Regions from separate parts of the Nocardioides aquiterrae genome, predicted to be linked through region 2. Evidence: predicted binding sites of a transcription regulator. Region 2 holds the regulator's gene; each other region holds the start of a gene.

Region 1 (10,235 bases), on a different contig from region 2:
GGCGGCCTTCTCCGGCTTGTCGGCCACGACGGCCTCGGTGGTGAGGAAGAGCGCCGCGATGGAGGCGGCGTTCTGCAGCGCGCTGCGGGTCACCTTGGCGGGGTCGATGATGCCCTCGGCGATCATGTCGACGTACTCGCCGGTGGCGGCGTTCAGGCCCTGGCCCGACGGCAGGCTCTTGACCTTCTCCGCCACGACGCCGCCCTCGAGGCCGGCGTTGATCGCGATCTGCTTGAGCGGGGCCTCGGTCGCGACGCGCACGATGTTCGCGCCCACGGCCTCGTCACCGGTCAGGTCCAGCTTGTCGAACGCCGTGACCGACGCCTGCACCAGGGCGACGCCGCCGCCGGCGACGATGCCCTCCTCGACGGCCGCCTTCGCGTTGCGGACGGCGTCCTCGATGCGGTGCTTGCGCTCCTTGAGCTCGACCTCGGTGGCCGCGCCGACCTTGATGACGGCCACGCCGCCGGCCAGCTTGGCGAGGCGCTCCTGGAGCTTCTCGCGGTCGTAGTCGGAGTCCGACTTCTCGATCTCGGCGCGGATCTGGTTCACCCGGCCGGCGATCTGGTCCGGGTCGCCCGCGCCCTCGACGATGGTGGTCTCGTCCTTGGTGATGACGACCTTGCGGGCCTGGCCGAGCAGCTCGATGCCGGTCGACTCCAGCTTGAGGCCGACCTCCTCGGAGATGACCTGGCCGCCGGTGAGGATAGCGATGTCCTGCAGCATGGCCTTGCGGCGGTCGCCGAAGCCCGGGGCCTTGACGGCGGCGGACTTGAAGGTGCCGCGGATCTTGTTGACGACCAGGGTCGACAGCGCCTCGCCGTCGACGTCCTCGGCCAGGATCAGCAGCGGCTTGCCGGACTGCATGACCTTCTCCAGCAGCGGGAGCAGGTCCTTGACCGACGAGATCTTCTGGTTGGCGATCAGGATGTACGGGTCCTCGAGGACCGTCTCCATGCGCTCGGGGTCGGTGACGAAGTACGCCGAGATGTAGCCCTTGTCGAAGCGCATGCCCTCGGTGAGCTCGAGGTCGAGCCCGAAGGTGTTCGACTCCTCGACGGTGATGACGCCTTCCTTGCCGACCTTGTCCATCGCCTCGGCGATGATCTCGCCGACGGTGGTGTCGGCCGCGGAGATGCTCGCGGTGGACGCGATCTGCTCCTTGGTCTCGACGTCCTTGGCCATGCCCAGCAGCTGCTCGGACACGGCGGCGACGGCCGCCTCGATACCGCGCTTGAGACCCATCGGGTTCGCGCCGGCCGCGACGTTGCGCAGGCCCTCGCGGACCATCGCCTGGGCCAGGACGGTCGCCGTCGTCGTGCCGTCACCGGCGACGTCGTCGGTCTTCTTGGCGACCTCCTTGACCAGCTCGGCGCCGATCTTCTCGTAGGGGTCCTCGAGCTCGATCTCCTTGGCGATGCTCACACCGTCGTTGGTGATCGTGGGGGCGCCCCACTTCTTCTCGAGAACGACGTTGCGGCCCTTGGGGCCGAGGGTGACCTTGACGGCGTCGGCGAGCGTGTTCATGCCACGCTCGAGACCGCGCCGGGCCTCCTCGTCGAATGCAATCAGCTTCGGCATAACTCCTGCGATTCCTTCGCATCGGAAGTTCTGGACCGGCCGGCGGGTTGCCCGCGACGGACGGCCCCCGCTCGACCCGGCGAACCCTTCTCGCCGGCGCATCGGGACCTCAACGTCGCCGTTCCGGTGTTGTCACTCTCGGGACGAGAGTGCCAGCGTCATGTTTAGCACTCGACCCCTGCGAGTGCAAGACACTCCGAGGCCGTCAGCCGAGGGCGAACGTCACCAGGTCTTGGGGTACGCGCGGGCGGCGACCGCCTCCGCGAACGGCAGCGCGTTCAGCGGCAGCACGTCGAGGTACAGGCCGGGCTCGGTGAGCTCGACCTCGCTGACCACGAGCCGGCCGTCGTACCGCATCATGTCGACCCGGCCGTAGACGATCTCCTCGCCCAGCAGGTCGACCACGGTGGCGATCGCCTCGGCGGCCAGCGAGGCGGCCTGCTCGCCCAGCTCGACCGAGCGCGAGGTGCCGCCGTAGTGCTCGTGCACGCGGATGTCGTTCACGCTCGGGAGCTTCTGGACCTGGCTCACCGGGCGGCCGGCGATGACGAAGACCGAGAGCTCGCCCTCGGTGTGGATCGACTCGACCAGCGGCTGCACGACCCACGGTCCCTCGTGGCCCTCCTGGGGCAGCCAGACCCGGCCGTCGGAGACCACCTCGAGGCCGCGGCCACCGGAGCCGACGCGGGGCTTGACGACCGCGAGGCCGTACTTGTCGGCCGCCGCGCGCACCTCGAAGATCGTGTCCGCCGCGACGGTCGGCACGACCGGCAGCCCCGCCTCCTGGAGCTCGACGAGGTAGCGCTTGTCGGTGTTCCAGCGGAACACCGCCGCCCCGTTGAGCAGGGTCGGGCCGACGCCGGAGGCCCAGCCGAGGAACTCGCCGAGCCGGGCGTCGTAGTCCCACGCGGACCGGACCGCGACCACCTCGGCGGTGCCCCAGTCCACGCCGAGGTCGTCCCAGACGACCCAGCGGCTGGCGAGCCCGTGCGCGGCGAGGGCGGCGTCGAGCGCGCCGTGACCGGGCTCGCCCTCGGCCCACTCGCGACTGGTCGCGAGCAGGACGAGGGGCACCTGGGCCTCGCCGCGCTGCTCCATACCGAAATGCTAGGCGCTCGGTCAGGTGCTGTCGCGCACGACCAGACGGGTGGTCAACATCCGGCCCGGGTGGTCGCGCTCCGGATCGGCCATCGTCTCGAGCAGCAGGTCGACCATCGCGCGGCCCATCTCCTCGGGCGACTGGTGCACGGTCGTCAGCGGCGGCTGGGTCGACTGGGCGATCGGCGCGTCCTCGAAACCGACCACCGCGACGTCCTCGGGCACCTGTCGCCCGGCCTCACGAAGCGCCTGGAGGGCACCCGCGGCCATCAGGTCGTTGGCACAGAACACCGCGTCGAGGTCCGGCGCCCGCTCGAGGAGCGCCCGCATCGCCGCCGCGCCGCTCTGCTGGCCGAAGTCGCCGCGCTCGACGAGCCGCTCGTCGACCTCCCGGCCGGCCGCGGCCAGGCCGGCGGCGTACCCCTGGAAGCGCGAGCTGCCGGCGACCATGTCCGCGGGGCCGGCGATCGTGGCGATCCGGGCGCGGCCGCGCTCCACCAGGTGGGCGACGGCCAGGCCGGCGCCCTGGACGTTGTCCACGTCGACGAAGCCGTCGCGCAGGTCCTCGCGGGTGCGCCCGCCGACCACGACCGGTACGCCGTGCGCGCGGATCCGCTCCGGCAGCTCGTCGTCGTCGTGCAGCGAGAGCAGCAGCACGCCGTCGACGTGCTGGCGGGTCAGGTAGCGGTCCAGCCCGCCGCGGCGCTCGGACGCCTGGGCGAGCAGCAGCACCAGCTGCCGGTCGGCCTCGCCGAGGGCGGTGCCGATGCCGCGCACGACGCCGGCGAAGAACGGTTCGCCGAAGACCCGCTCCTCGGACTCGGCGATCACGAGCGCGACGGTGTCGGTGCGGCGCTTGACCAGCGCCCGGGCGGCGGCGTTCGGGACGTAGCCGAGCTGCTCGATGGCGTTCTCGACGGCCTGCCGGGAGCGCTCGGAGACCTTCGCGCCGCCGTTGATGACGCGCGAGGCGGTCCCACGGCCGACGCCGGCGAGCGCGGCCACCTGCTCGAGGGTGGGCCTGGCCCCGGTGGTCACCGACCGTTCCGTCATGGCGTCAGTATGCCGTCGAGCAACGGGCGCCCGGCGTCGCCGTCGAGGATCGTCGCGGGTTGTCGATCCGCGCCCGTCCGGCCCGTCATCTCGGTGTCAGACTCGTCCCCGTCGAGAGGAACCACCATGACCACCTACGCCGTCCTGCTGCCCGGTGACGAGGCCACCTGGGAGTCCGCGTCGGAGGAGCAGCGCGCCGCGATGTACGCCAGGCACGGCGAGTTCGCCCGGCTCCTCGAGGAGCGCGGCCACCAGATCACCGGCGGCGCGGAGCTCACCCACTCGCGGGCCGCCAAGGTGGTCCGGGCCGACGGTGTCACCGACGGCCCGTACGCCGAGACCGTCGAGCAGCTGACCGGGTTCTACACGGTCGAGACCGACGACCTCGACGACCTGCTCGAGGTGTGCGGCCTGCTCGCCGGCCCGGACGGGGTCGTCGAGGTGCGGGCCACCGTCGACCACGGATGACCGTTCCCGAGTCGCTGCTGCGCGAGGAGTGGGGCCGGCTGCTGGCCCTGCTCGTCGCGCAGTTCCGCCGGCTCGACCTGGCCGAGGACGGGCTCGCCGACGCCTTCGAGGCCGCCGCCCGGACCTGGACCGCCGTGCCGGACAACCCGCCCGCCTGGCTGCTGACGGCCGCGCGCCGGCGGATCGTCGACCGGCTGCGCCACGAGGAGGTCGCGACCCGGAAGCTGCCGCTGCTGGCGGTCGAGGCGTCGCTGCAGGAGGAGGCGCAGGCGTTCATGGCCGATGCCGGGGAGCCCGTGCTCGACGAGCGGCTGCGGCTGGTGCTGCTGTGCGCGCACCCGTCGCTGCCGCGCGAGTCGGCGGCGGCGCTCACGCTGCGGCTCGTGCTCGGCGTCCCGACCGAGGACGTCGCCCGGCTGTTCCTCGTCCCCACCCCGACCATGGCGGCCCGGCTGACCCGGGCGCGGAAGAGGCTCGCCGGGCAGTCGTTCACCGTGCCCGCGGACCTGTCCCCGCGGGTCGCCGTCGTCGCGGACGTCTCCTACCTGGCGTTCACCACCGGCTACGCACCCGGCTCCGGGCCGGACGTCCTGCGCGCCGACGTCGCGGCCGAGGCGATCCGGCTGGCGCGGGTGCTGCGCGCCGTGCTCCCGGAGCCGGCCGTCGAGGTCGACGCCCTGCTCGCGCTGATGCTGCTGCACCACGCGCGCCGCGATTCGCGCGTGCTCGACGGGCGCCCCGTGCTGCTCCCCGACCAGGACCGCTCGCGCTGGCGGGCCGCCGAGATCGACGAGGCACTGGAGCTGCTGCGCCCCTGGGTGCAGGCGCCGCCCTCGCCGTACCTCCTGCAGGCGCTGATCGCCGCCGAGCACGCGATCGCGCCGACCGCGTCGGCCACGGCGTGGGACCGGATCGCCGACCGCTACGCCGAGCTGGAGGAGGTCACCGGCTCACCGGTCGTGCGGCTCAACCGCGCGGTCGCGGTCGCCGAGGACCGCGGCCCGGCCGCCGGGCTCGCGCTCCTGGACGGCCTGGCGCTGCCCGGCCACCGGCTGCCCGCCACCCGGGCCGAGCTGCTCGCCCGGCTCGGGCGCCTCGACGAGGCGCGCACGGCGTACGACGAGGCGATCGGTCGCTGCGCCAACCTCGCCGAGCGGGCGCACCTGATCGAGCGGCGCGCCCAGCTGTAACGCGGTGTTGTCCCCACTATGAACCCGTTGCAGCGGGATCCTAGTGGGCCTGACACCGCGTTACACGCAGGATCAGCAGCCGCCGGCGACCGCCGGGATGACCGAGATCTGGGTGCCGTCCGGGGTGGGGGTGGCCAGGTTGTCCAGGAAGCGCACGTCGTCGTTGCCGACGTAGACGTTCACGAACCGGCGCAGCTCGCCGGAGTCGTCGAGCACGCGGCCCTTGATCCCGCTGTAGTTCGCGTCGAGGTCGTCGAGCACCTCGGCGAGGGTGGCGCCGGAGGCGCTCACCTCGGACTCACCTCCGGTGTAGGTGCGGAGGATGGTCGGGATCCGGACGGAGACGGGCATGGGGTTCCTCTCGGGACTCAGGCGAGGCCGGTGGCGGCGAAGGCGGCGTACGTCGGGGCGATGGTCGCGGCCGGCGCGACGGCTCCGGACACCGCGTCCAGCGTCTTGAGGCCGTGGCCGGTATTGATCACGACCGTCTCCAGCGAGGTGTCCAGCTGGCCGGTCTCGACGAGCTTCTTGAGCACCGCGACCGTCGTACCGCCGGCGGTCTCGGTGAAGATCCCCTCGGTGCGGGCCAGCAGCACGATGCCCTCGCGGACCTGGTCGTCGGTGACGTCCTCGACCGCGCCGCCGGTCTCCCGGCAGATGTCGAGCACGTAGATGCCGTCGGCGGGGTTGCCGATGGCCAGGCTCTTGGCGATGGTGTCGGGCTTGACCGGGCGGATCGCGTCGACGCCGGCCTTGTAGGCGACCGACACGGGCGAGCAGCCCTCGGCCTGGGCGCCGAAGACGCGGTAGGGCTTGTCCTCCACGAGGCCGAGCTTGATCAGCTCCTGGAACGCCTTGTGCACCTTGGTCAGCTGCGAGCCGCTGGCGACCGGGATCACGATCTGGTCCGGGAGCCGCCAGCCGAGCTGCTCGGCGATCTCGTACCCCAGGGTCTTGGAGCCCTCGGCGTAGTACGGGCGGACGTTGACGTTGACGAACGCCCAGCCGTCCTCCTCGCCGGCGATCTCCGAGGCGAGCTTGTTGACGTCGTCGTAGTTGCCCTCGACGGCGACCAGCGAGTCGGTGAAGATCGCGCTGTTGACCTGCTTGGGCTGCTCGAGGTTGCTCGGGATGAACACCACGGTCTTGATGCCGGCGCGGGCACCGGCCGCGGCGACCGCGTTCGCGAGGTTGCCGGTCGACGGGCAGGCGAAGACCTTCGAGCCGAACTCCCGGGCGGCGCTCAGCGCGCAGGCGACCACGCGGTCCTTGAAGGAGTTGGTGGGGTTGGTGGAGTCGTCCTTCACCCACAGGTTGTCGATGCCGAGCTCGGCGCCGAGGTTGGCCGCCTTGAGCAGCCGGGTGAAGCCGGGCTCGGTGTTGGGGCTCTGCTCGATGTCGGCGGGCACCGGCAGCAGCGCCTTGTAGCGCCAGATGTTGCGCGGGCCGGCCTCGATCTCCTCGCGGGTGACGGCCGGGAAGTCGTAGGCGACCTCCAGCGGCCCGAAGCACTCCGGACAGGCGTAGTGGGGGCCGAGCTCGACCTGGTGGCCGCACTCGCGACAGGACAGGGCCCTGGCGTTGCCGAACGCGCCCTCACGCAGGGACAGCTTCTCGATGACAGGTGCGCTCACGGAGTCCTCCTCATCTTTCCGGCGCGACCTTCGCGTCGGACGGATTTGGCACCGGGCCCGCATGCGGATCGCGTGCGGCGGTTGCCGGGACTTCACAGGGCCGTTCCCTCAGTCCCTCTGGATGAGCTGGGAGAAACAGTACGCGGGCCGTCTCAGCATGCGCACATCGGTTCCGCATGCTGGACGGCCCGCGTCCGGTGGTTGGAGAGATAGTCCCTGACGGAAATGTCGTCGAACGGCGGTCCGGACAACATTTTCGTCAGGGACTATCCGTCTCAGGCGGCGATCGTGGCGGCCGCCTGAGGCTGCGACAGCGCGCCCCGGACCACGTCGAGGACGTCGCCGACCACGTGCACGGTGAGCGACTCGAGGACGTCGGCGGGGACGTCGTCGAGGTCGGGCTCGTTGCGCAGCGGCACGAACACCTCGGTCAGGCCGGCCCGCTGGGCGGCGAGCAGCTTCTGCTTCAGCCCGCCGATCGGGAGCACCCGGCCGTTGAGCGTGACCTCGCCGGTCATGCCGACCTCGGACCGCACCGGCCGCCCGGTGGCGAGCGAGGTCAGGGCGGTCACCATCGTGATGCCGGCCGACGGCCCGTCCTTGGGTACGGCGCCCGCGGGCACGTGCACGTGGATGGCCCGGTCGAGCACCGCGGGGTCGACCCCCAGCTCGGCCGCGTGGGAGCGGACGAAGGACAGCGCGATCTGCGCGGACTCCTTCATCACGTCGCCCAGCTGGCCGGTCAGCGTCAGGCCCGCCGGGCCGTCCGCCGCCGACGCCTCGATGAACAGCACGTCGCCGCCGAGGCCGGTGACGGCCAGGCCGGTGGCGACGCCGGGCACCGAGGTGCGCTCGGCCGACTCCGGGGTGAACCGGGGCCGCCCGACGAGCTCCTTGAGGTCGGGCAGGTCGATGTCGACGCGCGAGGCGCCGGTGGCGAGCCGCGTGGCCGCCTTGCGCAGCGCCTTCGCGAGCAGCCGCTCGAGCTGCCGCACCCCCGCCTCGCGGGTGTAGTTCGCGGCGAGCTCGCGCAGCGCCGCGTCGGACACCGTGACCTCGGCGTCGGTCAGCGCCGCGCGCTCCAGCTGCCGGGGCAGCAGGAAGTCGCGGGCGATGGCGACCTTGTCGTCCTCGGTGTAGCCGTCCAGCGTCACCAGCTCCATGCGGTCCAGCAGCGCGGACGGGATCTGCTCGACGACGTTCGCCGTCGCGACGAACAGCACGTCGGACAGGTCCAGGTCGAGCTCGAGGTAGTGGTCGCGGAAGGTGTGGTTCTGCGCCGGGTCGAGCACCTCGAGCAGCGCCGCCGCCGGGTCGCCCCGGTAGTCGGAGCCGACCTTGTCGACCTCGTCCAGCAGCACGACCGGGTTCATCGAGCCGGCCTCCTTGACGGCCCGCACGATCCGGCCGGGCAGCGCGCCGACGTAGGTGCGCCGGTGGCCGCGGATCTCCGCCTCGTCGCGCACGCCGCCGAGGGCGACCCGCACGAACTTCCGGCCGAGCGCCCGCGCGACGGACTCGCCGAGCGAGGTCTTGCCGACTCCCGGAGGACCGGCCAGCAGCACCACGGCGCCGGAGCCCCGGCCGCCGATCACCTGCAGGCCGCGCTCCGCGCGGCGGGCGCGGACGGCGAGGTACTCGACGATCCGCTCCTTGACCTCGTCGAGGCCGTGGTGGTCGGCGTCGAGCACGGCGCGGGCGGCGACGACGTCGTCCGCGTCCTCGGTGGTGACGTTCCACGGCAGCTCGAGGACGGTGTCCAGCCAGGTGCGGATCCACGCGGCCTCGGGGTTCTGCTCGCTGGAGCGCTCGAGCTTGTCGACCTCCTTGAGCGCGGCCTTGCGGACCGAGTCGGGCAGGTCGGCGGCCTCGACGCGCGAGCGGTAGTCGTCCGCGCCCTCGGGCTCGCCCTCGCCGAGCTCCTTGCGGATCGCGGCGAGCTGCTGGCGCAGCAGGTACTCGCGCTGCTGCTTCTCCATGCCGTCGCGGACGTCCTCGCCGATCTTGTCGGTGAGCTCGGCCTCCGCGAGGTAGTCGCGGGTCCAGCCGATCAGCTTCTCCAGGCGCGACTCGACGTCGGGGTCCTCGAGCAGCTCGCGCTTGCGGTCGGTGGAGAGGTACGGCGCGTAGCCGGCCGCGTCCGCGATCGCGGACGGGTCGGACATCTGGTGGACCTGGTCGATGACCTGCCAGGCCTCGCGGCGCTGGAGCACGGCGACGACGAGCCGCTTGTACTCCTCGGCCAGCTCACGGGCGTGGTCGGAGAGGACGTCGGGGACCTCGTCGACCTCGACCCACAGGGCCGCGCCGGGACCGGTGACGCCGCTGCCGATCCGGCCGCGGGCACCCGCCTTGAGGACGGCGGCAGGACTGCCGCCGGAGAACCGGCCGACACGGTCGACGGTCGCGATCACGCCGAACGACGCGTACCGGTCCTCGAGTCGCGGGGCGACGAGGACCTGGTTGCCGGAGCCGGCGCGGGCCGCGTCGATCGCGGCCTGGGAGGACTCGTCCAGCTCCAGCGGCACGACCATGCCGGGGAGCACGACGACGTCGTTGACGAAGAGAACGGGAAGCTTCAGGGACATGCCTCCACAACGTGCACGCCGCGGGCGGTGTTCCGGAGAGGGCCTCCTGTTCGCTCAGGACGAACGCGCGTCGGCCGTGAGCCGCCGCAGCAGGTCCAGCACGCCCTCCGGGCCGTGCACGACCACGTCGGCGCGCTCGGCCAGCGCACTCACCTCGTCCGACGCCGAGCAGACGAGCAGGGTCGGGAGGCCGTCCTTGGCCAGCGCGGTCACCGCATCGAACGCCTCGACGTCGCCGAGGTCGTCGCCCGCGAACAGGAACGCCCCCGCGTCGAGCTCGGCCACCAGCGTCTCGACGGCCCGGCCCTTGTCCATGCCGGGCGCGCGCACCTCGATCACCTGCCGGCCGGGCTCGAGCACCAGCCCGTTGCGGTCGGCGAGCTCGCGCAGCGGCCCGAGCAGGCGCTGGTACGCCGCGTCGGGGTCGGCCATCCGGCGGGTGTGCACGGCGTGCGCGAGGCCCTTGTCCTCGACCCAAGCGTCCGCGGCGTCGGCGTTCCGCAGCGTCCGCGGCAGGTCGCGGAGGAACGTCGCCAGCCCCTGCGGCGGGCGGGGCGAGATGATCCGCCGGCGCGTGGAGCTCCACCGCTCGTTGCCGTACTGGCCGAACAGGTAGAGCTCCT
Region 2 (10,235 bases):
AAGCACCAGAGCCCGAGCGGCGAGGAGTCGCCGAGCGAGTCCTCCCAGCCCGGCGACGGCCAGACGACGGTGCCGCTGTACTTCACCGGCGACACCCCGCAGGGCACCCGGCTGTACCGGGAGTTCCGGCGCGTTGACTCCGCCGACGCGCTCGGCGCCGCGCTGACCCTGGCCGCGTCCGGCGACGCCCTCGACCCGGACTACGGGACGCTGCTGCCGTCGGGCACCTTCAGCACCTCCGGCGGCGCGGCGATCCCGCTGCCCGACGACTCCTGGACCCGGCTCCCCGAAGGGATGAGCGAGTCCGACGCGCTCGTCGCCGTCCAGCAGCTCGTCTACACCGCGCAGGGCGTGCTCCAGTCCCGCGACCCGATCACGTTCACCGACTCCTCGGGCGCGGCGACGCAGATCTTCGGGATCGCGTCCGAGGACGGGTTCACGGCCGCCGACCCGATCAAGACGCTGTCGCTGGTGAACGTCACGGCGCCCGAGGAGGGGGCCACCGTCAGCGGGTCCTTCACGGCCAGCGGCGTCTCCAGCTCCTTCGAGGCCACGACGCCCTGGGAGGTCCGCGACTCCTCGGGGAAGGCGGTCCTCCAGGGCTCGGCGATGGCCGACGGCTGGATGGACAAGCTCTACCCGTGGGAGACCGACGTCGACGTGTCCGGCCTCGAGCCGGGCCAGTACACGTTCGCGGTGATGACCGACGACCCGTCCGGCGGCGAGGGCCCCGGCCCGATGGTGGACACCAAGTCGATCACCGTGCAGTAGGCGGGCCGCAGGATGTGGGTCGTGTGCCTGACGACGCGCCATGGCGCGTGCTCAGGCACACGACCCGGATACGCGCATGACGACCGGCCCACGGAGGCATAGCGTCGTCCTGTGCGCGCCCCGGACCCGGCCTTCGCCGATCCTCGTCTTGCCGCGCTGTACGACGACCTCGACGGCGACCGGGCCGACCTCGACGCGTACCTCGCGATCGTGGAGGAGCTGGGGGTCTCCTCCGTCGTCGACATCGGCTGCGGGACCGGATCGCTCGCGGTGCGTCTCGCGGCGGCCGGACTCACGGTCACGGGTGTCGACCCGGCCACGGCGTCGCTGGACGTCGCGAGATCGAAACCACGCGCCGAGCAGGTGACCTGGGTCGACGGGGACGCGACCGTCCTCCCGAGCCTCGGCATCGTCGCCGACGCCGCGGTGATGACCGGCAACGTGGCACAGGTCTTCGTGTCCGACGAGGACTGAGACCGGACGCTGGCCGCGGTGCGGACGTGCGTTCGTCCCGGCGGGTGGTTCGTCATGGAGACCCGGCGGCCCGAGATGCGCGACTGGGAGCGGTGGGAGGTCGCGCCCACGACCGTCGTTCTGGGCGCCGGCCGGCAGGTCGTCGTACGGCGGACCGTCACCGCCGTCGCCCTGCCGCTGGTCACCTTCGAGTCGGTCACGACCCTCGACGGCGTGGACGTTCCGTCGACGTCGACCCTCCGCTTCCGCGAGCGCGCCGAGGTCGAGCGCGATCTCGCGCGTCATGGGTTCACGGTCGTCGAGGTCCGGGATGCGCCCGACCGTCCGGGCAAGGAGATGGTGTTCCTCGCCCGTCGGGACGACGTGCGTTGAGGCTCACCGCCGGCAGCTCGTCCGGACGCTCGCGCGCTGGCGGCCGGGGGCCCGCGGCGGGGTTCGCTGGCGACGAAGCTGTCAGCCCCAGCGAGCCGTCCGGGACAGCAGGGCTGACACCGCCGCCACCCCCGCGGTCGAGGTGCGCAGCACCTCGGCGCCGAGCCGCACCGACACCGCGCCCGCGGCGACGAGCGCGGCGACCTCGTCGTCGGTCAGCCCGCCCTCGGGGCCGACCACGACCACGATCCGGCCGGACGCCGGCACGTCGAGCGCCGCGAGCGACGCGGTGGCCTCCTCGTGCAGCACCACGGCGAGGTCGGCGTCGGCGACGAGGCCCGCGACCTCGTCGGTCGAGGCCAGCTCGGCGACGGTCGCGACGTACGGGCGCCGGGCCTGCTTCGACGCCTCGCGGGCGGTGGCCCGCCAGCGCGCCAGCGACTTCGCCGCCCGCTCCCCCTTCCACACCGCGACGCTGCGGGACGCCGCCCACGGCACGATCTCCGCCACGCCGACCTCGGTGAGCACCTCGACGGCGAGCTCGCCGCGGTCACCCTTGGGGATCGCCTGCACGACCACGACCTCGGGTGCCGGGCGCTCGTGGCGGGCGAGCTCCTCGACCGCCACCGTGAACACCCGCTTGCCGGTCGACACCACGACGCCGCGCGCCGTCGTGCCGAGGCCGTCGGTCAGCACGACCTGCTCACCGGCCCGCAGCCGGCGGACGGCGACCGCGTGGTGCGCCTCGTCGCCGTCGACGGTGACCTCGACGCCCACCGCGACCCCGTCGAGGCTCGGCACGAGGTGGACGGGCAGCGACATGTCAGTGCTGGTTGAACGCGTCGCGGATCCGGCCGAACATCGACTTGTGGCTGGGCCGCACCTGGCCGGACGGCGACTCCTCCTCGCGGATCGCGGCGAGCTCGCGGAGCAGCTCCTCCTGGCGGGCGTCGAGCCGGGTCGGCGTCTCGACCACCACGGTGACGACCAGGTCGCCCCGCCCGCCCCGGAGCCCGGGTACGCCGCGGCCGCGGAGCACCTGCTCGGTCCCCGACTGGGTACCGGGCCGGACGTCGATCTCGAAGTCCTGCTCCAGCCCGGTGTCGCTGTCCTCGCCCTCGACCACGTCGGCCTCGAGCGTGGGCAGCGTGAGGGTCGTGCCCAGCGCGGCCGCGGTCATCGGGAGCGTGACCGTGCAGTGCAGGTCGTTGCCGTGCCGGGTGAACGTCGGGTGCGGGGCGACGTGGATCTCGACGTACAGGTCGCCGGCGGGACCGCCGCCCGGGCCGACCTCGCCCTCGCCGGTCAGCTGGACGCGGGTGCCGTTGTCGACGCCGGCCGGGATCTTCACGGTCAGCGTGCGCCGCGAGCGGACCCGCCCGTCGCCGGAGCACTCGCGGCACGGGTCCGGGATGATCGTCCCGTAGCCGCGGCAGGCCGCACACGGCCGCAGGGTCCGGATCTCGCCGAGGAACGAGCGCTGCACGTGCGCCACCTCGCCGGCGCCGCGGCAGGTCTCGCACGGGACCGGGTGGGTGCCCGGCGCCGTACCCTCGCCGTGGCAGGTGCTGCACAGCACCGCCGTGTCGACCATGATCTCGCGGGTGATGCCGAACGCCGCCTCGGCCAGCTCGACCTCGAGCCGGATCAGCGCGTCCTGGCCGCGCCGCTCGCGGGGCCGCGGGCCCCGGCCACCGGTCGCGCCCGCGCCGCCGAAGAACGCGTCCATGATGTCGGTGAACGAGAAGCCGGCGCCCTGGCCGCCGAAGCCCCCGCCCATGCCGCCGAACGGGTCGCCGCCACGGTCGTACGACGCCCGCTTGCCCGGGTCCGAGAGCACCTCGTAGGCGAGCGAGATCTCCTTGAACTTCTCCTGCGCATCCGGGTCCGGGTTGACGTCCGGGTGGTACTGACGCGCGAGCCGCCGGTAGGCCTTCTTGATGGTGTCGGCATCCGCACCGCGGTCCACACCGAGAAGCTCGTACAGGTCCTGGCTCAAGATCGGTTTCCTTCTGTCTGTGCGTGTTCGGGGGCGGGCACTCAGGCCTCGTCGAGGATGCGCGAGACGTAGCGCGCGACGGCGCGCACCGCGGCCATCGAGCCCGGGTAGTCCATGCGGGTGGGGCCGACGATGCCGAGTCGCGCGAACGCCTCGTCGCCCGGCCCGTAGCCGGTCGCGACCACGCTGGTCGACGCGAGCTCCTGGTACGGCCCCTCGTGGCCGATCCGGACCGTCAGCAGCTCGCCGGTGGTCGCCTCGCCGAGCAGCTTGAGCAGCACCACGTGCTCCTCGAGCGCCTCGAGCAGCGGACGCACGGCCGAGTCGAAGTTGTCGCCGTACCGGGCCAGGTTGGCCGCGCCCCCGACCGCGATCCGCTCGTCGGAGCGGTGGTCGGACATCGCCTCGACGAGCGTCTCGACGACCGCCGCGGTGACCGGGGTGCCGCCCTCGGCGGGCACGAGCGCCCGCAGCGCGGTGGCCGCGTCGGCGATGACCTCGCCGACCGCGGCCCGGTTGACCAGCGAGCGCAGGTCGGTGAGGTCGTCGTCGGAGAGCTCGCCGCCGACCTCGACCAGGCGCTGCTCGACGCGGCCGGTGCTGAGGATCAGCACGACCAGCAGCCGGTACGGCGCCAGCGCGATCACCTCGACGTGGCGGACCGTCGAGCGGGACAGCGTGGGGTACTGCACGACCGCGACCTGCCGGGTCAGCTGCGACAGCAGCCGCACCGACCGGTTCACGACGTCGTCGAGGTCGACGGCGCCGTCCAGGATCGTGGCGATCGCGCGCTTCTCGGCGGCGCTCATCGGCTTGACCGACGCGAGCTTGTCGACGAAGAGCCGGTAGCCCTTGTCGGTCGGCACCCGGCCGGCGCTGGTGTGGGGCTGGGTGATGTAGCCCTCGTCCTCCAGGGCCGCCATGTCGTTGCGCACCGTCGCCGGCGAGACGCCGAGGCCGTGCCGCTCGACCAGCGCCTTGGAGCCGACCGGCTCCTCCGTGGCGACGTAGTCCTCCACGATCGCGCGGAGGACGGCGAGCCTGCGCTCCTCCTGCATGGGCCCTCGCCTCCTTGCTGGCACTCGAATGTCGGGAGTGCCAATCCTACAAGCCCTAGGGTGTCGATGTGAGGTTCACCGAGGTGGCGGAGCGCGTCTGGGTCGGCCGCTACCCGGACTGGGACGTCAACGTGACCCTCGTCGGCGGGTCCGGCGGGCTGCTGGTCGTCGACACCCACGGCTCCGCCGAGCACGCCCGGGAGGTCGTCGAGGACGTGCGCGCGGTCGGCGCCGGCGGGGTGACAGGGATCGTCAACACCCACTGGCACTTCGACCACACCTACGGCAACGGCACCTTCCGGGCGGCGTACGGCGAGGTGCCGATCGTCGCGCACGAGACGGCCGCCGAGGAGCTGGCGGAGTGGGGTGACGCCGAGGTCGCGGTCCCGCCGGACCGGACGTTCTCCAGCGCGATCGTGCTCGACCTCGGCGACCGCCAGGTCGAGCTGGTGCACCCGGGCCGCGGGCACACCGGCGGCGACCTGGTGGTGCGGGTGCCGGACGCCGACGTCCTGCTGGCCGGTGACCTGGTCGAGGAGTCGGCTCCCCCGTCGTTCGGCTCCGACAGCTGGCCGATGGACTGGCCGCTCTCGCTCGACGTCGTCCTGGGCCTCACGACCCCGGCCACGGTCGTGGTGCCCGGCCACGGCGCACCGGTCGGCCGTGCGTTCGTCGAGGAGCAGCGCAACACCGTGGGCATCGTCGCCGAGACGATCCGCGACCTCGCCGCGCGCGGCGTCCCGGTCGACCAGGCGCTGGACGCCGGCGACTGGCCGTGGCCGCGCGCCGGCCTCGCGGACGCGGTCCGGCGCGGCTACGAGCAGCTGCCGCGCAGCCAGAAGCGGTTGCCGCTCCTATGAGCGGGTACTCCCCCGGCATGACCGAGAACACCGGGATCGAGGACGAGGACCTCCCCGAGGACCTCCAGCCCACCGACGACAACCCGCTCGCCCAGGACCTCGACCCGGACGAGGCGAAGTCGCGCGAGGAGCTCGACGTGCTCGGCGGCAAGACGCCCGAGCAGCGTGACGAGGACGACGCCGCCGACTGACGGCGCGCCGTCCGCCGACTGTCGGCGGGCTCTCCTAGCGTGGCGGGATGAGCTCGGACCGGTACGGCAGTGACGTCCTCTCCACCGACTGGCGCGCCCCCAAGCGCGGCCGCGCCGTCGAGGCGCCCGCGGAGTTGGGCGCGGTCGTCGAGGAGGTCACGACCGACTGGTGCGGCGAGATCGTCGCGGTCGACCGCGACCTGCACACCGTCACGCTCGAGGACCGGCGCAGCCGGCGGCGTACCTTCCCGCTCGGGCCCGGCTTCCTGCTCGAGGGCCGGCCGGTGATCCTCACCGCGCCGGTGCGCACGGCGGCGCCCGCGAAGCCGACCCGGACCGCCTCCGGCTCGGTCGCCGTGCCCGACGCGAAGGCCCGGGTCGCCCGCGCCAGCCGGATCTTCGTCGAGGGCCGCCACGACGCGGAGCTGGTGGAGAAGGTCTGGGGCGACGACCTGCGGATCGAGGGCGTGGTCGTCGAGTACCTCGGCGGCGTCGACGACCTGGCCGACCACCTCCGCGACTTCCGGCCCGGGCCGGACCGCAAGGTCGGCGTGCTCGTCGACCACCTGGTCGCGGGCTCGAAGGAGAGCCGGATCGCCCAGGGCATCGCGAAGTCACCGGTCGGGCAGCACGTGCTCATCGTCGGCCACCCGTTCATCGACATCTGGGCCGCGGTCAAGCCCGACCGACTCGGCCTGCCGAGGTGGCCCGACGTCCCCCGCTCGATCGAGTGGAAGAAGGGCGTCTGCCAGCAGCTCGGCTGGCCGCACCGCGACCAGGCCGACATCGCCCGCGCGTGGCAGCACATCCTGAGCAAGGTCTCCTCGTACCACGACCTCGACCCGGCCCTGCTGGGCCGGGTCGAGGAGCTGATCGACTTCGTCACCGCCTCCCCGGGGTGAGCGGGCGAAGGAACTGAGCCCGCTCACGACGGCGCTGGGGCGGGGAGGTTGAGGAGGCTCGGCTCGGACGGAGCCTGCGATGTCCGAGCGACCCGTCTCGAAACCCAGTTCGTGGCGCGAACGATCGACCGGGTGACGTCGGTGCTGTCTCGATGCGACCTGGCTGGCCGGACTTCGCAAGCTCAGTCCGGGGCGGATCAGCGGTCGATGTCGAGGTCACGCGGCGGCTGCACGGTGCTGGTCATCGCTCTCTCCCCTCTCTGAGTCGGTACGGACGACTCTGCCCCTGTCCGGCCGGTCGTTCCGTTCGCTCGCTGACACTGCGGTTCACTGGTTCCCGTGGAGTGGTCGCTGCTCGCCTCGCTCGACGAGGACGAACGACGCCGGGTGCTGGCCGCCGCGCGCCGGCGCAGCTACGGTCGCGGCGAGGTGCTGGTCAACGACGGCGACCCGTCCGACAGCCTGCACCTGGTGGCGTCCGGGCGGCTCGCCGTACGGGTGTCGACCAGCGACGGCGAGAACGCGACGATCAACCTGCTCGGGCCGGGCGACTACTTCGGCGAGCTGTCGCTGCTGGAGGGCAGCCCGCCGGTCCGCTCGGCCACGATCGTGGCCCTCGAGCCCGCGGAGACGCTGTCGCTGTCGGCCGCGGAGTTCCGCGAGCTGCGCCGCCGCCACCCGGCCGCGAACCAGCTCCTGCTCTCCCTGATGGCCCGCCGCGTCGAGGAGCTGTCGGCGCGGCTGCTCGAGGCGATGTACGACGGCCTCGACCGCCGGGTGCACCGGCGGCTGGCCGAGCTCGCGGAGCTCTACGACGACGGACGGCCCGGCGCGGTCGTCGTTCCGCTGACCCAGGAGCACCTCGCGGAGCTGGTCGGCGGTACCCGGCCGAGCGTCAACCAGGTGCTGCAGCGCCTCGCAGCGGACGGGATCGTCGAGCTCGGCCGGGGCCGGGTGACGGTGCTCGACCGGGACCGGCTGGCAGACCTCTCAGGCTGACACCTGGTCGGTGGCCCACCGGGCGGCCCCGAGGCGGGTGAAGATCTGCTGCGCCTGACCGGCCTGCTCGACCGACTCGTCGGCGCGGCCCTGGCGCTGCAGCACCGCGGCCAGGTCGGCGCGGCAGAGCGCCACCGTCGGCTCGGAGTGCCACTGCACCGCCAGGGCGATCGCGTCGCGCAGGTGCGCCTCGGCCGCCTCGTCGTCGCCGGCCGAGGCGGCGAGCAGCCCCGCCATCCGACTGCGCTGCGCACGCACGCCGACCGGCAGCCCGCCGCCGCGGTAGCCGTCGACGATGGCGATCAGCCCGGCGAGGGCCTCCCGGTCCCCGTCCGCCCAGGCGACCTCGGTGGCCACCTTCCAGATCAGGGTGAAGTCGTCGTACATCCCGCCGACCGAGAACGCGGTCTCCGCGGCCTGGCGCGCGAGCGCGCCCGCCGGACGGCCGGCGCCCTGCGCCTCGAGCGCACGGGTCAGCTCGACGAAGCAGCGCAGCGACAGGTCGTCGCCGGCGTACTTCGGGTCGTCGAGGTTGGCCGGCAGCCGCCACCCCGTCCCGCGCGCGCCGGCGATCCGGGCGCGGACCAGCTCGGCCAGGGGCTCGTCGACGACCGCCTCGTCGGCGAACAGCAGCGCGTCGTCCCAGTCGCCCGTGACCAGGCAGGCCAGGGCCAGGTTCGACATCGCGCTGGAGAGCCCGATCGCCACCCCGGCCTGGCGGGACACCTCGACCGCCTCGAGGCCGTACTCGCGAGCGCGGGCCGCGTCGTCGGACGCCCAGGTGACGTTGAGGTTCACCAGCGCGCGCGCCAAAATCACGACCTGGTGGTTGCGGCGGGCGATCTCGGCGGCGGCGGTGAAGAGCACCCGGCCGAGGCCACGCATGCCGCTGACCATGTGGTGCAGGGCGAAGCCGATGTACGCCTCCGCGATGTAGGCCTCCTCGCCGTACTGCTCGGCCAGCCGGACGTGCTCGGCGGCGTGGTCGCCGAACCCGTGCTGGGTCCGGAGCTTGATGCGCGTCAGGTTCTGGGCGAGCTCCAGCCGCACCCGCGCCGCGTCCTCGCGGTCGCGGAGCGCGTCGTACCGCTCCTGCGCCATCGTCGCCGGCGTCTCGTAGTCGCCCCGGCCGACCGCGATCGTGTAGACGAGCACGTTGACCGCCTCGGCCGCCTTGAGCTCGTCGCCGATCGCGTCGAACGCGTCGCGGGCCGCCTCCGCGGGCTCGATCGCGGCGGCCGGGTCCTCGGTGTCCTGCAGGGCGCGGGCCAGCTCGAGGTGGATGTCGGCACGCACGAGCGGGTCGGTCGCCCGCCCCAGCGCGACCCGGAGGTGGCCCGCGGCCTCGCTCGGTGCCCCGAGGACACGGGCCCGCTCGGCCGCCCTCCGGAGCAGCTCGACCGCGCGCTCGGTCAGGTCCGGGGCGTCCGGGTCCTCCGGCACGGCGTCGATCGCCTCGAGGTGGTGCTGCGCGGCGATCGCGGCGTTCTCGTCGTCGAGCAGGTCGACGACGGCGAGGTGACCGGCCTTGCGGTCGCGACGGGCCAGGGTGGTGTAGGCGACCTGGCGGACCACGGCCTGCACGAACTGGTACAGCCCCGCCTCGCTGTTGAAGCGGCCGGTCTCCTGGCGCAGCAGCTGCAGCCGCACCAGCGACCCGAGCGCCCGGTCCAGGTCCGCGACGTCCGGGCAGAGCGCGGCGATGAGGTCGCGCGAGAACGGGCGCCCGACGATGCTGGCCCGGTCGAGCACCCGGCGCTGCTCGGCCGGGAGCTGATCGAGGCGGGCGGCGATCAGCGCCTGGAGCGACGCGGGCGCGCCGATCGCGTCCAGGTCGAGCGGGGTGTGACCGGCGAGGACGTACTGCCCGCCCCGCGGGATGACCAGGTCGCGGTCGATCAGGGAGCGGACCGTCTCCACGGCGAACAGCGGCATGCCCTCCGACCGCTGCACCAGGGCGTCGCGGACGTCCTGCTCGAGCCCGGCGACCAGGCCGTCGAGCAGCTGGCCCATCTCCCGGTCGGCCAGCGGCTCGAGGTGCACCACGGTCGAGCGCCGGTTGGTCGCGAGCGCGGGGTTGGCCTCCAGCAGCTCCGGCCGGGTGAGCAGCACGACGAAGCAGGGGAAGGTGGCGGCTGCGAGCAGGTGCTCCACGAAGCGGAGCAGGCCGTCGTCGGCGTACTGCGCGTCGTCGATGACCAAGGCCACCGGGACGCCGGCGCCGCTGACCCGCTCCAGGAAGGTGGTCCACGCCGCGAAGAGGTCCTCGCGCTGGAACGACCCGACCGCCCCGACGCCCAGCAGCGCGGCGATCCGGGGCTCGAGCCAGGCCCGCTCCTCGGGGTCGGGCACGATCTGGTCGAGGGCGGTGTTCTCGAGGCGGGTGCGGATCGCCTCGGCGAGCGCGTAGAACGCCACGCCCTCGCCGTACGACAGGCAGCGGCCGGTGTGCCAGCGGACGTCGTCGTTGAGGCCGTCGACGTACTTCTCGAACTCCCACGCGACGCGGGACTTGCCGACGCCGGCCTCGCCGTCGACGACGAGGAGCGCGGGGTGCCGGTTCTCCTCGACCCGGTGGAAGAGCTCCTTGACCAGGCGCATCTCGCGGT
Region 3 (10,235 bases), on a different contig from region 2:
GCACCCCGTCGGCGTGGCGGGCGAGCTCACGCTCGAAGGTCTCCTGGCTCATCGCGCCTCCTCCCCGATGCGCTCACGCAGCGAGGCCAGGGCCCTGCTGCACTGGGACTTCACGGTGCCGACCGAGATCCCGAGGACCTCGGCGGTCTCGGCCTCGGACAGCTGTTCGTAGTACCGCAGCACGACGACCGCACGTGCCTTGCGCGGCAGGGTCTGGACCACCGCCCACACGGCGGCGCCGGTGCCGTCGTCGTACCGGTCGTGGAACGGCGCCGTCTCGGGCACCGTGTCGGTCGTGAGCTCGCGCCGGCGCCAGCCGCGCCGCCACAGCGAGTTGTTCTCGTTGACCATGATCCGCCGCACGTAGGCGTCGACCGACTCGCGGTCGCGGACCCGGTCCCACGCCAGGTACAGCTTCGCGAGCGACGTCTGCAGCAGGTCCTCGGCCTGGTGCTGGTCGCCGGTCAGCAGGTACGCGGTGCGCAGCAGCCGGGCCTGGCGGGCCTCGAGGTACGCCGTGAAGTCGGCGTCCCGATCCACCGCCATCACCCCTGTCCGCTCGGTCCGCTCCGTCAGCACACCACCCAGACGCCACCCCGTCCACGATGGTTGCAATTCTGACGTGATTGGCTGGGGCCCATGCATCAGGTGAAGGGCGTGGTCGCCCGTGCCAAAGGTCAGCCGGTCGAGGTCGTGACGATCAACGTGCCGGATCCGGGTCCGGGGGAGGCGCTGGTGGCGGTCCAGGCCTGCGGCGTGTGCCACACCGACCTCCACTACCGCGAGGGCGGGATCAACGACGACTTCCCGTTCCTGCTGGGTCACGAGGCCGCGGGTGTGGTCGAGGCGGTCGGCGAGGGCGTGACCGGCGTGGCGCCGGGCGACTTCGTGGTCCTCAACTGGCGTGCGGTCTGCGGCGAGTGCCGAGCCTGCAAGCGGGGCGACCTGCAGTATTGCTTCAACACCCACAACGCCACCCAGAAGATGACGCTCGAGGACGGCACCGAGCTGTCCCCGGCGCTGGGCATCGGCGCCTTCGCGGAGAAGACCCTGGTCGCCGCCGGTCAGTGCACCAAGGTCGACCCGTCGGCCCGCCCGGCCGCCGTCGGCCTCCTCGGCTGCGGCGTGATGGCCGGCATCGGCGCGGCGATCAACACCGGCGCGGTCTCGCGCGGCAAGTCCGTGGCGGTCATCGGCTGCGGCGGCGTCGGCGTGGCCGCGATCGCCGGCTCCCAGCTGGTCGGCGCGAGCCCGATCATCGCGGTCGACATCGACCCGAAGAAGCTCGAGACCGCGAAGAAGATGGGCGCCACGCACACCGTGGACTCGTCGAAGGTGGACCCGGTCGAGGAGATCAAGCGGATCTGCGCGGAGTTCTTCGACGGCGCCGAGGGTGCCGACGTGGTGGTCGACGCGGTCGGCCGCCCGGAGACCTGGAAGCAGGCGTTCTACGCCCGCGACCTCGCCGGCACCGCCGTCCTGGTCGGTGTCCCCACCCCGGACATGAAGGTGCCCGACCTGCCGCTCATCGACGTGTTCGGACGAGGCGGGGCCCTGAAGTCCAGCTGGTACGGCGACTGCCTGCCGACGCGCGACTTCCCGATGCTGGTGAACCTGTACCTGCAGGGCCGGCTCGACCTCGACACGTTCGTGTCCGAGGAGATCGGGATCGGCGACGTCGAGGCGGCGTTCGAGAAGATGCACCATGGCGACGTGCTCCGCAGCGTGGTGATCCTGTGAGCGCCCGGGTCGACCACGGCGTCACCAGCGGCACCTTCAGCCTCGACGGGCAGACCTTCGACGTCGACAACAACGTGTGGGTGGTCGGCGACGACAACGAGTGCGTGGTCATCGACGCGCCCCACGACGTCGACGGCATCCTCGCGGTGGTGGGGGACCGGAAGGTCAAGGCGATCGTGTGCACCCACGCGCACGACGACCACGTCCGCGTCGCGCCGCAGCTGCGGGAGAGGGTCGTCGCGCCGATCATGCTGCACCCCGACGACAGGCCGCTGTGGGAGCTCACCCACGGCGACTCGGAGACCGGGGACCACCTGTGGGACCTCGACCTGGCCGACGGCCTCCGCATCGAGGTCGGCGGTACGGCGCTCGAGGTCCTGCACACGCCCGGCCACGCGCCGGGCGCCGTGTGCCTCTACGCCCCGGACCTGGGCTGCGTGTTCACCGGCGACACGCTCTTCCACGGCGGTCCGGGCGCGACCGGCCGCTCGTACTCCGACGCCGACCTGATCGTGCAGTCCATCCGCGCCCGGCTGTTCGCGCTGCCCGACGACACCGTCGTGCACACCGGCCACGGCGAGGACACCACGATCGGCGCCGAGAAGGCAGCGCTGGGCTGAGCCGCAACTGGGGACCTTGGTCCCCCGGCCTGCGTCCTTCGGGCCCTCGCCGTCGGTGGTTGCAATTTCTAGCGTTGTCCATGAAGCGAGGACGACAAGGAATTCCCCGCCACTATGAGGGAGGCGCACGATGCGCTCGGCATTCGACAAGTTCATCTCGTGGACGGGACTGGCCATGGCCGCCGTCCTCATCCTGGCCGGCGGCCTGCTGCTGTGGGCGAACTCGTTCATCGGCAACCAGGTGCACGACCAGCTGACCATGCAGGGCATCACGATGCCCGAGGGCGACGCGCTCTCCGGCCTGCCGAAGGCCGACGCGGACGCGCTCAAGCAGTACGCCGGCAGCCCGCTGGACACCGGCCCCGAGGCCAAGGCGTTCGCCAACCACTACATCCTCGTGCACATGAACGAGGCCAGCGGTAACCGGACCTACGAGGACGTCAGCGGCGAGTACATCGGCATGAGCGACGAGCAGAAGGCCTCCGAAGAGGGCCAGGCGCTCGCCGGCCTGCGGCAGACGCTGTTCATGGGCAACACCCTGCGCGGCCTGCTCCTGTACGGCTACGCGTTCGCGACCATCGGCACCATCGCCGGTATCGCGTCGGTCGTGGCCTTCGGCGGCGCCGCCCTGCTGCTGGTCCTGTTCGGGCTCGGCCTCTGGCACGCCCGCAAGGTCGAGAAGACCGCGGACGTCAAGGTCAGCGGCGCGATTCCCCACACCGCCTGATCACGCACTGCGTACTGGACCCTCCCGGGGCGGCGCCCCGGGAGGGTCCGGCGCGTCTCAGAACGGCTTCACCAGCAGCGCGATCCCGTGGCCGCGGGCCCGGGTCAGCACCAGCGTCGCCTCGTCCTCCCCGTGGAGGTCGAGGCGTTTGCGCAGCTGGTCCGGCACCACGTCGACGCCGCGCTTCTTGATCGTCAGCCGGCCGATGCCGCGCTCGCGCAGGGCGGCGCGCAGCGCCCTCTCCCGGTAGGGCAGCTCCTCCCGGACGACGTACCCCCGGGCGAACGGGGTGCGGTACGACGCGTCCGAGGTCACGTACGCGATGTGCTCGTCGATCAGCCCGCCCTGCACGCCGGCCGCGACGGCGGTCACGAGGCCCGCGCGAATCACCGCGCCGTCCGGCTCGTAGAGGAACCGGCCGACGTCGCGGACGCCGGCGCCCGGGTCGTCCTCGTCGGTGATGGTCGCGAGGCCGCCGTCGCCGATGACCGTCGCGCGGCGCGCGGTGGTCGCCAGCCGGCCGGACCACAACGCCGCCTCCTTGACGTCGCCCTGGTCGCTCACCCACTCCGCCTCGACGCCCTCGGGGACCAGCTCGTGGGGGATGCCGGGCGCGACCTTGACGCAGGAGTCGCGGCGCAGGAGTCGCTCGACGAACGACCACGGGGGCGTCCACCCGTCGGCGTCGAAGGTCCGGCCGCGCGCCGTCCGCCGGGACGGGTCGGCGAACGCCACGTCGAACGGCGACGGGTCGACCGTGGTCGCGTCCGCGACCGTGACCGCCCCCGGGAGGCCGAGGGCGGCGAGGTTCGCCTCGGCCACCGCCACCCGCACCGGGTCGATGTCCACCCCCGCGGCGGTGAGCCCGGCCCGCGCGCACGCCAGCAGGTCGCCGCCGATGCCGCAGCCCAGGTCGATCACGGTTCCCACCGAAGCGGCGACCAGGCGCGCCGCGCGGTGGGCGGCGACCCGCTGCCGGGTCGCCTGCTCGAGCCCGTCGGGGGTGAAGTACATGCGGTCGGCGTCCGGACCGAACTTGTCCCGGGCGCGGATCCGCAGCGTCGCCTGGGTGAGCGCGACGGCGACGTGCTCGGGAGCGGCGGTGCGCCGGAGCCGGTTCTGGACCGCGAGCACGTCGCCGCCCTGCTGAACCTCCCTGCTGGCCTCCGCGAGCAGCCGCTGGCCGTCCTCGGTGAGCAGCCAGCGGAACGACTCCAGGTCCATCCCGGGATCCTCCCCCAGGGGTCTCTCTGGCACTCCGGCGGGGAGAGTGCTAGTTTCTGATTTGGCACTCTCCCCGTGAGTGTGCCAGCGCTTGCGACAACGGTGCGACCCCCGCGACGGCGTACCCGACCCGCAAGCACCAGACGTGCCTCACCCAACATCGAAGTGCCAGAAAGTGGAGGTCGACACGTGTCGGTCAACATCAAGCCCCTCGAGGACCGCATCGTCGTCAAGCCGCTCGACGCCGAGCAGACCACGGCCTCGGGCCTGGTCATCCCGGACACCGCCAAGGAGAAGCCCCAGGAGGGCGAGGTCCTGGCGACCGGTCCCGGTCGGATCGACGACAACGGCAACCGCGTCCCGCTCGACGTGAACGTCGGCGACAAGGTCATCTACAGCAAGTACGGCGGCACCGAGGTCAAGTACGCCGGCGAGGAGTACCTCATCCTTTCCGCGCGCGACGTCCTCGCCGTCGTTTCCTGAATCACCGAACGGGTCGTCCGCCTCTCCCGGGTGAATACACCCGCCTGAGGCGGACCACCCGATCTTCGTCAGAGGAGAGCAATGCCCAAGATCCTGGAGTTCGACGAGAGCGCCCGCCGTGCTCTCGAGCGCGGCGTCGACGCGCTCGCCGACGCCGTCAAGGTGACGCTGGGGCCCAAGGGCCGCTACGTCGTCCTCGACAAGAAGTGGGGCGCCCCGACCATCACCAACGACGGCGTGACCGTCGCGCGTGAGATCGAGCTCGACGACCCGTTCGAGAACCTCGGAGCGCAGCTGACCAAGGAGGTCGCCACCAAGACCAACGACATCGCGGGTGACGGCACCACGACCGCCACCGTGCTGGCGCAGGCGATGGTGCACGAGGGTCTCCGCGCGGTCGCCGCCGGCGCGAACCCGATGGGGCTCAAGCGGGGCATGGACGCCGCGGCCGAGGCCGTCGGCGACGCGCTCAAGGAGGCCGCCCGCGAGGTCGACTCCGTGGAGGACATGGCGTCGGTCGCCACCATCTCCAGCCGCGACAGCGTGATCGGCGAGTTGCTCTCGCAGGCCTTCGACAAGGTCGGCAAGGACGGCGTGATCACGGTCGAGGAGTCCAACACCATGGGCACCGAGCTCGAGTTCACCGAGGGCATGCAGTTCGACAAGGGCTACATCAGCCAGTACTTCGTGACCGACCCGGAGCGGATGGAGGCCGTCCTCGACGACCCGTACATCCTGCTGCACCAGGGCAAGATCTCGGCGGTCTCCGAGCTGCTGCCGCTGCTCGAGAAGGTCATCCAGTCCGGCAAGCCGCTGTTCATCCTCGCCGAGGACGTCGAGGGCGAGGCGCTCTCGACGCTGGTCGTCAACAAGATCCGCGGCACGTTCAACGCCGTCGCGGTGAAGGCCCCGGCGTTCGGCGACCGCCGCAAGGCGATGATGCAGGACATCGCGACCCTGACCGGCGGTCAGGTCGTCGCCCCCGAGGTCGGCCTCAAGCTCGACCAGGTCGGCCTCGAGGTGCTCGGCCAGGCCCGCCGCGTGGTGGTCACCAAGGACAACACCACGATCGTCGACGGTGCCGGTGACCCGGCCGAGGTCGCGGCCCGCGTGAACCAGATCAAGGCCGAGATCGAGAACACCGACTCCGACTGGGACCGCGAGAAGCTCCAGGAGCGCCTCGCGAAGCTGGCCGGCGGCGTGTGCGTGATCAAGGTCGGCGCCGCCACCGAGGTGGAGCTGAAGGAGAAGAAGCACCGCATCGAGGACGCCGTCTCCGCGACGCGTGCCGCGATCGAGGAGGGCATCGTCCCCGGCGGCGGCTCCGCGCTCATCCACGCGGTGTCGGTCCTCTCCGACGACCTCGGCCTGACCGGCGACGAGGCGCTCGGCGTGCGCGTCGTGCGCAAGTCCGCCGACGAGCCGCTGCGCTGGATCGCCGAGAACGGTGGTGAGAACGGCTACGTCGTCACCACCAAGGTGCGCGAGCTCGGCCCCGGCAACGGCTACAACGCCGCGACCGGCGAGTACGGCGACCTGGTCGCCCAGGGCGTCCTCGACCCGGTGAAGGTGACCCGCTCCGCGCTGGTCAACGCCACCTCGATCGCGGGCATGCTGCTCACGACCGAGACCCTCGTCGTCGACAAGCCCGAGGACGAGGAGCCCCAGGCGGCCGGCCACGGCCACGGGCACGGTCACGGCCACTGAGTGATCGATGAGGAAGGCCCCGCCGGCACGGCGGGGCCTTCGCTCATTTCAGGCGGACGACGAGGTCCTTGCCTCCGCTCTGCGGCCACACCTGCACCGGGTGCTCGCCGGGGCCGCCGAGCGGCCAGATGTCGCCGTACCCGATGTCCGAGACGTCCAGCAGCCGCCCGGTCGCGAAGTCGTAGAACCTGTCGTAGAAGAAGACGCCGCGGTCGCTGGTCCCGAAGGCGCCGTCCTCCATGGCGATCTCGAGGATCGCGGTCGTCGCGCCGGAGCGGTCCACGACGATCGCCTTCTGCTCGGGGTGGTCGCAGGCGAGGACGGCGACGAACTCGCTGCCGTTGCTCTGGATCGGGTTGCTGCGCTGGGAGCACCCGGCCGGCATCTCGGTCGTGGTGACCGCGCCGGTGGCGACGTCCTGCAGCAGGACCTGGCCCGGCCGGTCGACGTCGGGCTGCCTCGTCCAGGCGAGGATGCCGTCGGCGTAGACCGGGTTGCCGCGGTGGCGGCCGCGCGGCGTGAGGGTCCCGGAGTGGCCGAACCGGATCGACCAGACGTTCCTGTCGGCGTGGTCCTCGCGGGGCGGGGCGCTGCCGTACCAGACGGTGTCGCCGTCCAGGCCGATGACGTAGGACACCTGCCGCTCGAACTCCTCGGGCAGCCGGAAGGAGCGCACCCGGCCCGTGTCGCGCCGGTAGCGGAGGATCGTCGTGCGGCCCGTCCGGGAGTTGACGTCCTCGTACCAGGCCTCGCTCGCCGTGACCCGGAGGAGGCCGGAGCCCCTGTCCGGCCCGGGCAGCCTCTTCCGGTGCCCGGACTCCGGGTCGAGGACCGTGAAGGTGTTGCCGCCGTGGGCGTACCGCTGGAGCACGATCCTCCCTGCCGGCGTCACCCCGACCGGGTAGCCGTCCTCGCCGGGGCGGATGGTCGCCAGTCGCGTGTAGTCGCGTCCCGGACGGGCCTTGACCGCGTCGTCGGGGGTGACCACGACCGGGTCGGCGAGGGCCGGCGAGGACCCGAGCAGGAGGACGAGGGCGAGGGCGAGTCCGAGAGCACGCATCGAGCGAGCATACGTAAACCGGGCGAAACACGCCGGACTTCGACGCGCAACGTCGCCGGTCCACGCTGACGCCATGTTGTGGCGAGTACGGACGACCCTGCCCGACCGGCCCGGTGCGCTGGCCGCGTTGGCGGCGGCCTGCGGCGAGGCGGGCGTGAACATCTTGGGCCTGCAGATCTTTCCCGGCGTCGAGTCGGTGACCGACGAGCTGGTGCTGCGCACCCCGGACGGGTGGGGTGAGGCCGAGATCGCCGACCTGCTGGGGCGCTCGGGCGGCCACTCGGTGAGCGCCGCCCCGTGCACGGAGGCCGCGCTGATGGACCAGCCGACCCGGTACGTGCAGGCCGCGCGGTCGATCCTGGGGCAGCCGGCGTCCTTCCCCGAGGTCGTGGCCCGGCTGTTCGACGCCGAGGCCGGCTCGTCGCCCGAGCTGGACGTGATGGACCTGGTCGTCGGGGACGTGCGGGTGCAGGTGAGCCGTACCGCGCCGTTCACGGCGACCGAGCACGCGCGCGGCGCGGCGATGGCGGACCTGGTGTCGGACGTGCTGGCGCGCGGCCATGCACCCGCACCCCCGGCGGCCGGCAGGCGCGTCGGCGCGGGCCGCACGCCCGAGTACGTCGCCGACGGCGACTCGGTGTCGGCCACGGTCGACGGCGTCTCGGTCGGGTTGGCGGTGGTCGCGGCCGACGGCGAGGTCACGCTGCGGGTCGACCCCGCGTGGCAGCGCCGCGGCATCGGCACCCGGCTGCTCGTCGACGCCGCGCGGCTCGCGAGCGGGCTCGGGACCGACGAGATCGTGCTGACCACGCGGTCGGACAACCAGGCCGTGCTGCCGATGGTGATGGCCGCCGGTCTCCGCGGCCGGATCCGGATGGCGGGCGACCTCCTGACCGTGCGGATCGCCGTCCGCGACCTGAAGCCGCTGCACGCGTAGCCGGTCGGTAGGCTGGGGGAGTGGAGGTTCCCGAGAAGTTCGCCACCCTGGGCCTGACCTACGACGACGTCCTCCTGCTGCCCGGTCACTCCGACCTCGCGCCGGCCGACATCGACATGACGACGCGGCTGACCCGCGAGATCAGCCTCAACGTCCCGCTGGTCAGCGCCGCGATGGACACCGTGACCGAGTCGCGGATGGCGATCGCGATGGCCCGCCAGGGCGGGCTGGGCGTCCTGCACCGCAACCTCTCGATCGAGGACCAGGCCTACCAGGTCGACCTCGTGAAGCGGACCCAGACCGGGATCATCCCGAACCCCGTGACGATCGGCCCGGACGCGACGCTGGAGCAGCTCGACCAGCTGGCCGGCGAGTACCGCGTCTCCGGCTTCCCGGTCGTCGACAGCGACAACCGGCTGCTCGGCATCATCACCAACCGCGACCTGCGCTTCACCCCGGTCGCGGAGTGGGCGACCACCAAGGTCGACGAGGTGATGACCCCGATGCCGCTGATCACCGGCCCCGCCGACATCAGCCGCGAGGACGCGACCCTGCTGCTGCGCCAGCACAAGCGCGAGCGGCTCCCGCTCGTCGACGACCAGGGCCGGCTCGCGGGCCTGATCACCGTCAAGGACTTCGTCAAGGGCGAGCAGTTCCCGCACGCGTCGTACGACGGTTCGGGCCGGCTGCTCGTGGGTGCCGCGATCGGCTACTTCGGCGACGCCTGGCAGCGCGCCACCACGCTCATCGAGGCCGGCGTGGACGTGCTCGTCGCCGACACGGCGCACGGGAACGTGCGGATGCTCCTCGACATGGTCCAGCGCCTCAAGAGCGACCCCGCGACGCGCCACGTCCAGGTCGTCGGCGGCAACGTCGCCACCAGGGAGGGTGCCCAGGCGTTCGTCGACGCGGGCGCGGATGCCGTCAAGGTCGGCGTGGGCCCGGGCTCGATCTGCACCACGCGGGTCGTCACCGGCGTCGGCGTACCCCAGGTCACTGCGGTCTACGAGGCCGCGCTGGCCTGCAAGGCCGCCGGCGTCCCCGTGATCGCCGACGGCGGGCTCAAGCACTCGGGCGAGATCGCGAAGGCCATCGTCGCCGGCGCCGACACCGTGATGATCGGCTCGCTGCTGGCCGGCTGCGAGGAGTCGCCGGGCGAGCTGGTGTTCGTCAACGGCAAGCAGTTCAAGTCCTACCGCGGCATGGGCTCGCTGGGCGCGATGTCGAGCCGCGGCAAGAAGTCGTACTCGAAGGACCGCTACTTCCAGGCCGAGGTCGAGAGCGACGACAAGATCGTGCCCGAGGGCATCGAGGGCCAGGTCGCCTACCGCGGCCCGCTCGCCGCGGTCGCCCACCAGCTGATCGGCGGCCTGACCCAGTCGATGTTCTACGTCGGCGCGCGGACCATCCCCGACCTGCAGGAGAAGGGCCGCTTCGTGCGGATCACCCAGGCCTCGCTCCAGGAGAGCCACCCGCACGGCGTGCAGATGACCGTCGAGGCGCCGAACTACTCGGGACGCTAGACCGCGTAGCCCACCTGGTCGATCTTCACCCGGGCGCGCTTGGTGAGCTGCACGGTCAGCGGGGTCTGCGGCGCGACCGGCACCTCGAGCTGGCGGGCGACGGTACGCCGCCTCGGCACCTGGACCGTCACCGTGCCGCGACCGGCCGACAGCTTCAGCGTGGCGCCGCGGGGCGCGCCCGAGACCGTCACGTCGACCAGGATCGACACCGTTG

What was found. Region 2 encodes HrcA, which represses chaperone genes, less so after heat shock. Its sites were predicted from a motif close to TTGGCACTCGNNNNNNNCGAGTGCCAA; they were not measured.
Region 1: groL (chaperonin GroEL) is a predicted target of HrcA. The motif match lies at 1,746-1,772, and genes of this name have one in related genera.
Region 3: groES (co-chaperone GroES) is a predicted target of HrcA. The motif match lies at 4,338-4,364, and genes of this name have one in related genera.

What each region holds. Positions count from the first base shown of each region.
Region 1 covers NZ_BAAAJE010000034.1:5,357-15,591, reverse strand. The annotation lists gene groL (chaperonin GroEL) at 1-1,581, opposite strand, end outside; gene ABD086_RS24325 (ATP-grasp domain-containing protein) at 1,804-2,679, opposite strand; gene ABD086_RS24320 (LacI family DNA-binding transcriptional regulator) at 2,701-3,732, opposite strand; gene ABD086_RS24315 (YciI family protein) at 3,859-4,200, shown strand; gene ABD086_RS24310 (RNA polymerase sigma factor) at 4,197-5,390, shown strand; gene ABD086_RS24305 (MoaD/ThiS family protein) at 5,463-5,741, opposite strand; gene thrC (threonine synthase) at 5,759-7,024, opposite strand; SAM riboswitch class I at 7,032-7,152, opposite strand; gene lon (endopeptidase La) at 7,300-9,612, opposite strand; gene otsB (trehalose-phosphatase) at 9,667-10,235, opposite strand, start outside.
Region 2 covers NZ_BAAAJE010000019.1:77,841-88,075, reverse strand. The annotation lists gene ABD086_RS17875 (Gmad2 immunoglobulin-like domain-containing protein) at 1-771, shown strand, start outside; gene ABD086_RS17870 (class I SAM-dependent methyltransferase) at 883-1,245, shown strand; gene ABD086_RS17865 (hypothetical protein) at 1,300-1,617, shown strand; gene ABD086_RS17860 (16S rRNA (uracil(1498)-N(3))-methyltransferase) at 1,699-2,439, opposite strand; gene dnaJ (molecular chaperone DnaJ) at 2,441-3,616, opposite strand; gene hrcA (heat-inducible transcriptional repressor HrcA) at 3,658-4,674, opposite strand; gene ABD086_RS17845 (MBL fold metallo-hydrolase) at 4,743-5,534, shown strand; gene ABD086_RS17840 (hypothetical protein) at 5,552-5,725, shown strand; gene ABD086_RS17835 (DUF3097 domain-containing protein) at 5,773-6,627, shown strand; gene ABD086_RS17830 (Crp/Fnr family transcriptional regulator) at 6,967-7,626, shown strand; gene ABD086_RS17825 (ATP-binding protein) at 7,618-10,235, opposite strand, start outside.
Region 3 covers NZ_BAAAJE010000020.1:34,262-44,496, forward strand. The annotation lists gene ABD086_RS18405 (hypothetical protein) at 1-52, opposite strand, end outside; gene ABD086_RS18410 (SigE family RNA polymerase sigma factor) at 49-546, opposite strand; gene ABD086_RS18415 (S-(hydroxymethyl)mycothiol dehydrogenase) at 640-1,740, shown strand; gene ABD086_RS18420 (MBL fold metallo-hydrolase) at 1,737-2,360, shown strand; gene ABD086_RS18425 (hypothetical protein) at 2,491-3,087, shown strand; gene ABD086_RS18430 (class I SAM-dependent methyltransferase) at 3,145-4,311, opposite strand; gene groES (co-chaperone GroES) at 4,501-4,794, shown strand; gene groL (chaperonin GroEL) at 4,876-6,501, shown strand; gene ABD086_RS18445 (hypothetical protein) at 6,545-7,561, opposite strand; gene ABD086_RS18450 (GNAT family N-acetyltransferase) at 7,635-8,498, shown strand; gene guaB (IMP dehydrogenase) at 8,519-10,021, shown strand; gene ABD086_RS18460 (hypothetical protein) at 10,018-10,235, opposite strand, start outside.